Linked DNA regions of Methanococcoides burtonii DSM 6242. The protein of the gene in region 2 binds, or shares a complex with, the protein of the main gene of each other region. Links are inferred from orthologs where the notes say so. Each region holds a gene or a part of one and is shown on either strand. Other genes may lie near its edges.

Region 1 (5,985 bases), 550 kb from region 2 along the record:
TATCGAGTTCAAGGGTATTTATTGTCCTGCCTGATGGGTCTTCCAGCTTTATTACATCCCGTATGCCACTGATCATACCATCGATCTTGGGGTCGGTCACTTTCAAACGATCGACAAGGGCCTGTGAAAGTTTGCCTTCGTTTTTCATCCTTTCAGCTTCTTCAAGGTCAGCTTTGTTCGCTTCCAGTATCTTGTTACGGTTGGCATCAAGTGCTTTTGCCATAGCTTCCAGAGCGTTATCCTTTGTCTGAGTGTCTACACTTGCAAGTACGATGGATGCCATTTTTGCTTCCATTACTTTTTGTTCTATGTCTGTGGCCATGAAGTGATCACCCTTGTGTAATTATGATGTTTAAATATTACAAAATTTCATTTATCCAATGCTGTTTGAATGCTTTGGATGATGATTACTTTACTGATATAATTAACGATTTATTTAGGGATTTTTACAGTTTGATAGTATTCAAGCAAAAAGCTTCCGCTATCAAAAATAATTGTTTATGGGAAAAGTTTTCCCTAAAAATAAAAAAAGAAGAAAAAAGCAGACAAATGCCTGCTTTTTAGGTTGTTGAAATTATTTTGCCGGGATGATGAGGGATCTCTCACCAGCAGGCTCGAACTCTTTCAATGCGCCTCTACCGAACTCTTTCCTTGGAGCGGTGAAGTCGAATGGAAGCATGTCATCTGCGAAGCAGACCTTGATCAGTGGGTTAACTGCCCATGCATCTCCACGTCCTGCGTGTGCTGCTGAAGTGATTGCGGCGTAACCGCCCTGGTGACCTACGTTCATTGCGTAGTTAGGGTAGTTTGGACCACGTAGTTCAAGTGGCAGACCTTCGTCGGACTGGAAGGAGAATACGTTTGTAGCACCACACTGGTCTTGCAGGTCGAAACCGAAGAAACCAAGACGTCCGAGTGCTTCCTTGTGCAGGTACATTGAAAGGTACCATCCGGAAAGACCAGCGTTTCCGTTTCCGGTTGCGAGTGCTGTTGCACTACCTGCTGCTGCGGAGAGTACTGTTGCTCTCTGGGAACCACCGAAGTGGTCTTCGAGTGCGGTTGGGTACTTCTCGTAGTTCTCGATACCGTAGATCGTGGACTCTGTTGCGATGTCCTTGACAACATCCATTGTTGCCTTGACCTTGTTGTCTGCACCCTTGTTTGCTGCACCATCGTACTTGTCGTTGATGTAGTCAACGTTGTAGTACAGGTTGTCATCGAGGATGTTGTTGGTGTATGCAGCGGTTGCGTATTGTGTGAAACCGACTCCACCAGACATGTATGATCCGAGCCAGATCTGATCGTAGAGCATACATCCTGCACCTACTACCTCTAGAGCTACGTGTGCTGGATCTTCTGCGTCAACACGGCTTGTCTGAATGATATCAGCCATGTGACCGAAGGAAATTCCACCAGGTTCGTTTGGTCCACGAGCACGTCTTGCTGGAAGCATATCTCCCATTGAGATTACACCAGCATGCTTTGCTGCGTATGAAAGGTCAGCTACGGCTGCTTCACCAGCACACATGTTGTATGCTGCGATGAAGGACATACCAACCTGCATTGCCATCCACCTTGAGGTCTGTGCACCATCTGTTGTTCTGCTAACAATGGTTGGGATGTGTGCTGCCTGCCAGGTTGTCTTTCCAATAGCTGCTTTGAGTGCTTCTGCCTGTTCCTCTGGGAACTGCTTGTTGATGTTGATGAGGAACTGGTCATCGATCTCATCTGCAAGCTCGTCGTCACCGGTGAAGATCTTACAGTAACAGTCATCTACAAGAGCTGGGTGTGTTTCGACCATGTGCTCCTGAACAACTGCTCCACCGGGGAGTGCGTGGTTGAGCACTTCAAGGTAGTGGTTGATCGTTTCTGGTGTGACTTCTATGCCGAGACGTTTCTCGAGTGTCTCGTGAGCCATGTCCATACCGACAATTGTGGTTCTTCTGATGTCATCCCACATCTGCTGCATTGCAGCGTTGTTGACGTAGTGAAGATCATCGGACTCGACCATGATGTCAGTACCGGAAATGAAGGAAGGTGTTAGTGCTCTCTGACCGAGTGGTATTCCACCACAGTGCATCATAGGATTGTAACCAACAAGACCTCTCTTGTCAGCTATTTCCTGGCCTGCCTTCCTCATTTCGACCTTTCTTGGGTTCTGGTCTACACCAAGACGGTAGTAGGTCACTTTCTTGTCAGTGATCTCTCCGCCTTCCATCTTGTTGTCGCCGTGTGCTTTTGTGAATTTGATTTCCAGATCTTTCTGGAACATTCTCTTTCTATCATCTGCCATTTTTTTCACCTCGCTTACTCTGGCTTGAATCCATATGCGGTTCTCTTCTCAAATATTGTGTGGACCCATTCGATGACCTCTGCGTCATCTCTGAATGCAATATTGTCTACACGGTAGATTGTGGTTCTCTTGGCAGCTTCTTCCTCAGACATTGGTTTTCCGAAGTCTACCTTTTTATCGATAGCTCTTCCGACCTGGTCCTTGTGCATAATTACTACGCCGTTCTCAAGGCGGCATCTGTCGAGCATATCGAACATGATACCGTCTTCTGGGAGACGGAGTGAGTGACCGTGCACTGTTGCGCCACGAAGACTTGCAAGTGCCGGGCAGGTCATTTCTGTCTCGAGCTGGAACTTTGCGACTTCTTCCATATCTCTTTCACGAGCTTCTACGACCTGACGACCGGAAAGTGTACCTGGGTCGACACCTCTGTGGTTGATAGCTACTGCGTAGGATCTGAAGTATGGGGTTGAAGGTGCGTTGTACATTGAGTCAACGAACTGAACGTACCTTACCCTGTCACCGGCTTTTGCGCCTGGTGTTGCTTCGACCATCTCTCTGACTGAACATTCTGGTTCACCCATCTCAGCAAGTGGAGGGTGTGTGCTTGGGTAATCGCTACCTGGTGCACGGTGTCCGAGTACTAAGGTCAGATCGTCATCAGAGACTTCCCTGAGCTTCTCGACCTTACCGGACATGTGTTTCCTTCTGTTCTCTGCAACGGATGTTGCACCTGGATAATACTGTGCTTCGTATGCCATGTTATAACACTCCTTAATTATCGATCGATCTCATTGTAGTTTTAACGGCTTTCACAAGTTCGTTTAGTTTATCCCTTGAACAGGACTCACCTCTTGTGATGCCTGTTACGATATCCATGACTTTACCTTTCGTCTGGATCTCGCTACTTTTTGGCTTTACAATCTTGGTCTTTATGCCTACCCTTGCAAGATCCTCAAAATCAATGTTTGCTTGACAGACGACTATTGCCGGGGTATCTGCTTCCTTTAGAATTTCCCTTACTTTCTTAACCACGTGATCCCGTATGTTTCCGGTATGGATAACGGCCAGTTTATGTCTGGATATCTGGGCAATCTCTTCAGGTGTTATCCCGAATGAACCTGATCTCATAGGAGTATCAGGAATGCCGGATCCAGAATTAAGTACCAGTACACTGACCTGTATCTCCTCCCTGCGCATGCCGTATGTGAGTTCACATATCGGCTTTGTGATATGTCGTCTTCCCGGGCTCATTGCAACTGCGATGACATCAGGGCGTCCTGTCTCGGAAAGTGTACCGCGCTGTGCGAGTCCTCCACCTCGGCCAAGGCCCATTCCATGCCTGCAATCTACAACTTGAGTTTCCCGGTCGAACAAATCGATCACTCCGCTGGATTTAACATACAGACACGATTTCCGACCTTTCCTTTCGGATCAGCTAGCCCTAAAGTAGTCGGGTCAGCACCAGGTCCGCGTTTTGCATAGTCTGAAACGGTTTGCCTCCTTTGTATGAAAAGTCCTTGCCGGAACTCATAGCCCATCGGTAGTGTTCGCTCGCACACTTCTCTGATGTTCTCTCTGATTTCTTCGTTAAGGATCTCCAGCCTTATGCGGCCAACAATTACAGCAAGGTCCATATCCGTTTCACCGATCTGGATATTTTTACTGAATTTATGATCAACATCGTGTCCGGTTGCCGGTCCGTATGGTACGGTCTTTGGTAACCTCGGGCCATGTACGAATGCCCGTGTAATGCCTTCGATGTTGCTCAGTTCATTGAGTAGTCTCTGTGCGGTCTCTGGACTCAGGAACCGTGCTGGACATATCTCGATCTGAATGAGATCTTCTAAATTTGTGACAGATTCGACCATTATGTATTACCTTTGAGATCTGTTAGAACACTTGTATTAGAGTGCCCCTGCAACTGCTTTGATTGGCTCTCTGAATTCTTCGATCGAACCGAACACATTTCCGACAAGTGCAGATGTCTTTTCGATAGTTATCATCTGAGTACCTGCGTCAATTGCACATGCAGCGGATACACAAGGAATTGCGAATCCTCTGGAGTGTCTTGTTACAACGTGGTTACCGTTGAAGATACCTGGACCTCCACCACCGTAGATTGAGTGGCTGAAGAAAGAGAATCCGACTCCAGTACCCTGTGCTCTACCCATGTCACAGCCAGGAAGACCTGTTTGCTTCTCGAGTATATCGTTGAAGTACACGATAGTTGATGATACGTTCTGAGCTGCTCTGCCTGCTCCACAGTTTACGAGTGTAGCTGCAAGCTGACCAGCTGCTGCGCATGCGTTCCACATGGATACGTCATTTGCTTTATAGAATTTGTATCCGGATGGTGCTGTGTGGTCAACTTCGATGACGCCGAGATCGATTGCTTTCTCGATAACTGTATCGATAACTGTGCCGATTGTACCGGTCTTACCGTTCTCTTTGACGATATCATAGACTACGTTGTTAGCGTTAAGACCCTGATATGCAAATCCAAGTAACTGGTGTCTCTCGAATGAACCTACCGCATTACCCATCTCGTACATACCTGCTTGCTCGTAGATCGAAGAGAGTGCAGCAGCGTTCATTGCCTTTCTGCCTGTGATAGCAGCGACGTGGTTGGTCATGATGTTCCTCAAGGAGAAACCGAGACCTTCATTCTGCTGTGGTATGCTGAGAATTGATGCAACGTTACCGCCACTCATGTCCATGGTCTGTGGGTAGCTACCCCAGACAGCGCCCTTTACTAGTGGTGCATCGAACATGTCGGTGTTGAACGTATTAATGATGGTCTCTACAACAGCTGCGCCACTTACTGTGCTTCCTGAAACGAAGTCAGCACCAGCGTCTGTTCTTGCGCTTGGGACCTGCACAAGAAGTTGTTTTCCGCCGCCGATCACTTTTACTACTGTGTCGTCATCATTGCTTACCTTTACAAGGTTTGCAACAGACTCTGCGATAGCATCTGCGTTCCCTACGATATCATATTCAAGACTGCGTCCGAGAATCTGACGTCCTTTACCACCATACTTGCCGGTTGCGAGACCTTTCTCTATACCTGCAAGATTGATAGCAACAGTTCTCTTTGTGTCTTTGATGATCTTTCCTATTGCTGTATTTGTTGTTGGGGCGAGGTTGAGTATATCTACATCGCTTTCCAACAGTGTACCTCTGTCGTCATATATGTCTACTTTGTCAGACACGTATAGTTTCCTCCTAAATTTTATTACAGGAACTCTTCCTGGAAATCACATAATTGAACTAATGGCTCGGAACTTCTCTTCGATTACCATTAATGTGTTTTTTACATTCCCAATTGTAGTCCCTTCTAGTCAATTCAAATTTGGAATGCTGTTTTTACGTTTAAAGCTTTTGGATTTAGATTATGGATAGCCAAATTCCTCACGATAAATCATGAACATAGTTCGTGCGGGTCTTTATGTGTTTGATACTTTGTATGTAATATACATACAATATACATACTTTTTACTACATTTGTAACAACAGTTATGTATTTTAATACTGTATATTTTAATTTTGTAAGTAATAATATTCACAATGGGGCTTACCCGGGTTTGACACCACAAATGATTTGTATTACATGATTTAAGGTATCTCCGATTGATATGGAAATCGGAGCAGATGTTGGAGGCAACCCAGGTGTGGATTGCCGTGGGTTTTGC
Region 2 (6,034 bases):
ACCCCTGGAATCCTTTAAAGGGGTTCCGTCACGTTGCCGGATTATACTTAAGAACTGATAAAGAGTATTATACGCATCGATAGCCACTACTTTATTTGAAAGGCCAGCTATCTCGATCGTATCCTTAAGAAGTAGATCACCAATATCCGTACCCATGCTTACAAATAATAAAAAATATTAGATGTTACCCGAAAAACCATCTATCTTGGATAGCCTGATATCGATGACAGAATCATCGTTTGCATTCATTTTGCCAACTTTCAGGACGTTACCTATCCTTTCAACTACTTCTGTTTTGGTCACTTCAACCTGATGCCCATCATTACTACCATAGTTCTTGTGCACCACTAAAAGCTCCTGACCATCTACAGAATCTTTCCCCACCATTGAGACCAGATTTTTTACGACCTGCTCAAATTCAGAATATATCAGTATTTCTGAATACTTTCCAGCCTTTTTAATTATGCCAATTGGTTCTAAATTGATGCGCATATACGCACTCCCTTGAATCTTAGCAATATTACAAACTCCACCATATACTGGCACACATATATGGGTTTCGGCAGATGTCGACAGACATAATTAAAATTAACAGTTTCCTATGCATTCGATTCGGAGAAAATTACGGAAAAAAAAGAGGAAATTAACGATATGATCTCCTGTTAAATACGTCCATTGCCTCATCCACCACACTTATGACTTCGTTCATCTTCTTATCCATTGAGCTTTCAATACTTTGCACATTGATACGAAGAGAGCGTTCTTTCTCATCAAGCGTCTTTTCGATCCTTCGAAGCCTGATATCTACAGAAAGGATCATCGCAGCTAATGCACCCACCATTACAATAGCAGAAAGTATTATCAAAGAATTAGCTGAGCTGTATTTGAACCTACCAAGCCATTCATAAGTCAGCACGAAAGAAGATACAACCATCACAATCGAAAATACAATGTCCCGGGGATCCATCATTTTACCTCATTTACTAAACTTGCAGCAATACTATCAATAATAACATCGATGTATTATCTGACAAAACCTTATAACTTTTATAACTATTATAACTATTACATACTATTAAATACTGTGCTGATATTCAAATTCACACTATCATAGATATTTTGGGTACAAGGAGAATTATATTGAGTTCTGAGAAAGATACATTCAAAGATTATCTGCCAATGTTCGCAATGGCCGGGTTGATCCTAATAGTACAGGTCATCGCATTGATACTGGCATCCCCAATGGACGAACTGGGAATGCAAGCAGTAGAAAATCCCGAATCGACTGCCAATTCGTTTTATTATATCGGATTTATCCTCGCATTCACATTCCTGTTACTGCTTGCCATCAAACGCAACATGAAATGGGTAATACAACTAACAATATTACTTGCAGTAGGCGCCACCATATTCTATGGATTCTACCCGATATTGTATATGCTTGGGATAAGTGAGACATTGAGCAGTACAGTAGGAATTATACTCGCAGCTGCACTCACTATCATCCTTTATAAATTCCCCGAATGGTATGTTATAGATATTATCGGGATAATAATCGGAGCTGCTGCCAGTGCAATATTTGGAATATCATTCGGCATCCTGCCGGCTATTGTCCTATTATCGCTTCTTGCAGTATACGATGCCATATCGGTCTATAAGACAAAGCACATGATCGATCTTGCAGAAGGTGTGATGGACCTTAAATTGCCAATACTTTTTATCATCCCAAAGAAGCGGAATTACTCGTTCATAAAGGATGGGATGAAAAAGGAAGGTGAAAAGGATGCATTCTTTATGGGCCTTGGAGATGCTGTAATGCCTACCGTCCTGGTAGTATCTGCAAACGTTTTCATTGCCCACACAGGATTCATATCATACCCCGCCCTCGGTGCAGTAATAGGGACACTTGCAGGATTCATCGGGCTTACAATATTCGTCATGAAAGGAAAGCCACAGGCAGGACTTCCATTCCTGAACAGTGGAGTAATTCTTGGATACATCGCAGGCGCACTTCTATCAGGAACCCCAATTCTGGGTTAAAAGAAATAGACGTTAGCGAGTCTTATAGAACCGTTCGAATTGAATAAAAATAAATTAAATTAAATACAGATGATGCTTAAAACGGCATCATCGTGCTTTTTTCAATCATGATTCGCAATCTTACAAACATCACATTCATCGTTACCATCACATTTTTTGCCATTGAACTCTGTATCAAGGGCACGTGTGCCTTCTGCAAGCACAGATGCATTGGAAATCGCACCAGCGATCAGAACAGCATCAAATATCTCTTCTTTGCTAAGTCCGAGCCTGTTTGCCACACGAATATGCATATTCATACAATGGTCGCACCGAAGAGCAGATGAAACACCAATACAGATCAGCTCGATCGTTTTCGGATCAAGTCTTTCGAATTCACGCATGATCGAATTGTCATACATTACCTTGGGGAGAAGGAGATCCGGCATATCCCGCATGAACTCCAGAATATACGGGATCTCACCGTAACGCTCCTTCACGCCTTCCAGGATATCAGAAACTGCCTCATCAGGCTCTTTATCGATGATCTCACGGATCTTCTCAATGTCCATAATAATCCTCACTTAAACTACAGATATTTTAAATATTTGCTACCTCAGACCTGCGTTTTATCTTTACAAGAATGTAATCCTTCATCTTAGAAGGAAGGATGTTTGCAACATCCGAAAGGAGGAAGCCTTCATCGAACTCGATATTTCCGACAGCATCACGGTATCGATCATAAGGTAGTTTTATCCTCATGCCGTCAAGCTGAAGCGTGATCGGGGCAGGCGTCAACACACTCAGAATGACAGGAACCTGCTCCTGAACCTCTTTCATTAGCCTTGCAGGAAGAACTGCAAGCGGATCCTTTGCAATACTTTCCCTCTTGAGATTTACGATCTCACCCACCTTTTCGTTCAGAACGTCCATTGCATCCAGTTCAGGACCTTTCCTCATCCTGTGAGCAACACGCCCGATACCACCAACATATATGTCAGCCCCGGAAATTTCCTCAGTCCGAATATCAGGCCCACCGGTCACCACTATAGGTATCTCGATACCTTCAAACAACTTTGGCTTCTTGTTAATGATACAATCTTTGAAAATCCCGAAAGAGAAAACAGCAACATCATGCTCATTGATGAGCCTTCTCTCATAATCAGCAGATAGTGCAACCCTTCGGCCCATCCCCCTTGCAAGCCCGATCATATTGGTATTAGCCCCTCCACGGCGGAGGTATTCCGCAATATCACAAGCAGAATGTGGAAGATGATGTGATGCAAGTGTAGGAGACACTACCGCTACCTCAGTACCCGTAAGCGGTGCCGAGGTCAGCTTACCAAGAAGTTTTATACAAACATCCTCGACCAGATGGACATCTTTTTTCGGAATGAGCATAACTAGCGTGATCTCTGTTGAAGCAGGCGTCTTCTGAACGAGATAGCCACCAAGATCTTCCAGAAGCTCAAGGATCAGACTATGTTTGTGAATCCCACCTTCATAGATATACGGTTCAAGTACTGCTGCCATCAGGAATCATCCCCTTCCAGTTCTTTCATCATAACATTGGCTTCATCGATCCAATCCTGCTGCATCGTATCTTCTGACGCCACGAAAACGAATTTACCACTATCCAGTGAATGATAACGTATCCTGAAACCTTCCGGGGTGGCGCGTATCGCCATATCGGCAAGCCTTTCTCTAATCGTTTTCTCAGGGTCATCCACGATAAGTTCAGCGATGAACTTATCCACGATCTCAAGGTCTGAAGCAACCTCGATAATGTTCCGTTCTGGCTGTATAACGTTCTGCCTTCCAAACTGTTCCCAAAGCCTGTCCAGAAACTGAGGAATGGTCTTCTCATCCCTGACAGTGATGACCACCTTTGCGTGTTCCCGGTCGAACTCAGTATCCGAGATCTCACCTGCCTTAATAGGAGGAAGACCTCTGCGAAGAAGGATGACCATCATGAACAACGAATCTTCCGGCCTTATCCTCACTTTTATCCTACCTATGGTTCGGGAGAATGCGAGCTCGGAGATGATATCCTTAAGGATGCTCTCATAAGCTGCAGCCTCGGAAGGTACCGTAGTTTCAACAGTGAATATCTCAAGAGGTTCCATGAAGATCACTCCGAAACATAACCTGATGCCAGAAGGGCTGCGCCCACAGCACCAATAAGCTGTGAATGCGGTGGCACTATGACATCTATTTTCAGGAGGTCACCAAGGGCCTTTGGAACACCTGCGATAAGGGAGGAACCTCCAACGAGGATAAGAGGCTCCTTTACCTCTACCTCCTGCAGTTGCTGTTCGAATATCTGCTCGACAACACTATGACAGGCTGCCGCTGCGACATCTTCCGGCGAGGAACCTTTTGCAAGCGAATTGACCAGGGACTGAATACCGAAAACGATACAGTAACTGTTCATTTCAACATTCTCACCCATGCCTTTTATAGCAAGATCCCCAAGTTCCGTGATCTCCACACCGAGACGTTTAGCGGTCATTTCAAGGAAACGACCTGATGCTCCGGCACAGATACCGCCCATGGTGAACATTCCTGGAATACCATCCTGTACGGAAATGGCTTTATTGTCCATTCCGCCAATATCAATAACAGTAGCAGGTCCTTTTTGTTTATCTGCAAGATAGACAGCCCCTTTTGAGTTCATTGTGATCTCTTCCTGCACCAGGTCTGCCTTGAAATGTTCACCTACCAGGAAACGACCGTACCCGGTAGTACCGATCGCCTGAATATCCTCCTTTTTGAGACCCGACTGATCAAGTGCCTGCTGTAATGCAGTCTCTGCACTTTCAAGGACCTTTATGGTAGGCACCCAGCCCTCACCAACGATCTCGTTGTCTTTCATAACGACCGCTTTGGTAGTAGTTGAACCGGAATCAATACCTGCAGTGATGCCGTTTTGTTTCGTTCTCGCAAGCAGGTGTTTCCTTCTCGCAATGGTTGTCAGAGCTTCCAGACGAGTAAGCAGTGTCGCAGCAGTGGTACGCTCAGTGAAAGAATAGCTTATCACCGGCAGACCGGATTCCTCGAAGATATACCTCCTCAACTCATTCCTCACGATCGCAGCTTCAGCACAGCGGAAACATGATGTAACGAACACACCGTCCACTTTTGAAACACCTTCAACGACCGCTTTCGCCCTTGCCATCATAAGTCTGAGGTCAGGACTTGCCACTTCCAACCCGAACTCCATACCGATGGTATCGAGGGTCGCAACATCCATCTCAGGATAGACAAGCTTGGCATTCAACATACTTGCGGCCTTTTCCAGCTCGCTCTGGACCCCAGCATACTCACTTCCACAGGAAACAAGGGCTACCAGTACCGGATCTCCTTTATCGCTCATTTTTCATCACTCCCGGATGGCAGGGACTTCAAGAAATCTGCTATCTTGTAAACGAAATCCTGCCCATCTTCCTCGGTATGAGGATACTGGATCTCAAGTATTGGGATGTCCTTTTCCCTGATAAGGAACTTTGTCAGTTCGTTGGTACGGGCACAGCCCATGCATCCAAAACTGAAAGACGAATCGCCAACGATGATGCCAGCTTCTGCAAAATCGATCATGGGGCCAATAAGGGACATCCTTCCACGAACCCCTGCAGGCACTTCCACAGCAGCATATTTTAAACCGTGTTTTGGCCCTTCAGGAGTAATGTTCAAAGGAGGAGAATCAACCCCAATAGTGTTTATTATCTCCTTGATCTTCTCCATCATAGCAAGAGGTTCATGTCCGAACCTCTCCACCATATCGGAAAGGATCAGGCTGTTAGTAGGATAAATGATAACTTTTGCCAATGTAACACCTCAGAATTCTGAATCAATTATCTTCTTCAATTTCGATATATCAAGTTTTTTCGGAGCCTCATGCATTTCAAGAGGTTCACCAGCCTCATATTTGTCCAGTGCTCTGCCTATCATGGGAAGCATATTCACCTCTTCTCTCAGGAAATGGAAACCTGGTCTTGGACCGCCTCCTCTTCCC

What was found.
Region 1: the proteins of MBUR_RS09870 (region 2) and mcrC are in contact, whole or in part, in a cryo-EM structure (PDB 9H1L), measured with the Methanococcus maripaludis proteins. The link is inferred for Methanococcoides burtonii DSM 6242 from one-to-one orthologs. Residues at the interface, in WP_011170365.1 of Methanococcus maripaludis: Arg6, Glu8, Gln30, His32, Val33, Met34, Gln35, Tyr39, Leu80, Ser81, Arg82, Leu85, Pro86, His87, Cys90, Asp91, Ser93, Glu94, Arg97, Lys98, Lys102, Pro103, Asn104, Met105, Ile106, Gly107, Ala109, His110, Lys122, Glu123; in WP_011171501.1 of Methanococcus maripaludis: Arg5, Lys6, Glu7, Gln8, Ile9, Val10, Asp11, Cys12, Arg13, Ala14, Val15, Met16, Gly17, Gly19, Glu20, Gly22, Gly23, Leu24, Gln26, Arg27, Gly28, Thr29, Phe30, Ala31, Glu32, Leu34, Asn36, Thr51, Tyr59, Arg62.

What each region holds. Positions count from the first base shown.
Region 1 is NC_007955.1:2,543,384-2,549,368, forward strand. The notes cover bases 1,870-4,781. They hold mcrC (methyl-coenzyme M reductase I operon protein C), read right to left. Parts: upstream 3,671-4,781; coding sequence 3,068-3,670; downstream 1,870-3,067. Other genes in these bases: mcrA (coenzyme-B sulfoethylthiotransferase subunit alpha), read right to left, coding at 1,870-2,293; mcrG (coenzyme-B sulfoethylthiotransferase subunit gamma), read right to left, coding at 2,308-3,054; mcrD (methyl-coenzyme M reductase operon protein D), read right to left, coding at 3,676-4,164; mcrB (coenzyme-B sulfoethylthiotransferase subunit beta), read right to left, coding at 4,201-4,781. Outside these bases: MBUR_RS12550 (glutamate-5-semialdehyde dehydrogenase), read right to left, coding at 1-322; more of mcrA, read right to left, coding at 575-1,869; more of mcrB, read right to left, coding at 4,782-5,505; methyl coenzyme M reductase-arginine methyltransferase Mmp10, read left to right, coding at 5,929-5,985.
Region 2 is NC_007955.1:1,998,730-2,004,763, reverse strand. What follows is about bases 1,587-4,547. They hold MBUR_RS09870 (methanogenesis marker 7 protein), read right to left. Parts: upstream 3,553-4,547; coding sequence 2,620-3,552; downstream 1,587-2,619. Other genes in these bases: MBUR_RS09860 (methanogenesis marker 15 protein), read right to left, coding at 4,151-4,547; MBUR_RS09865 (methanogenesis marker 17 protein), read right to left, coding at 3,552-4,145; MBUR_RS09875 (carboxymuconolactone decarboxylase family protein), read right to left, coding at 2,142-2,591; MBUR_RS09880 (presenilin family intramembrane aspartyl protease PSH), read left to right, coding at 1,587-2,040. In the rest of the region: fen (flap endonuclease-1), read right to left, coding at 1-156; MBUR_RS09890 (hypothetical protein), read right to left, coding at 178-492; MBUR_RS09885 (hypothetical protein), read right to left, coding at 644-970; more of MBUR_RS09880, read left to right, coding at 1,141-1,586; more of MBUR_RS09860, read right to left, coding at 4,548-5,395; MBUR_RS09855 (methanogenesis marker 5 protein), read right to left, coding at 5,392-5,847; MBUR_RS09850 (methanogenesis marker 6 protein), read right to left, coding at 5,857-6,034.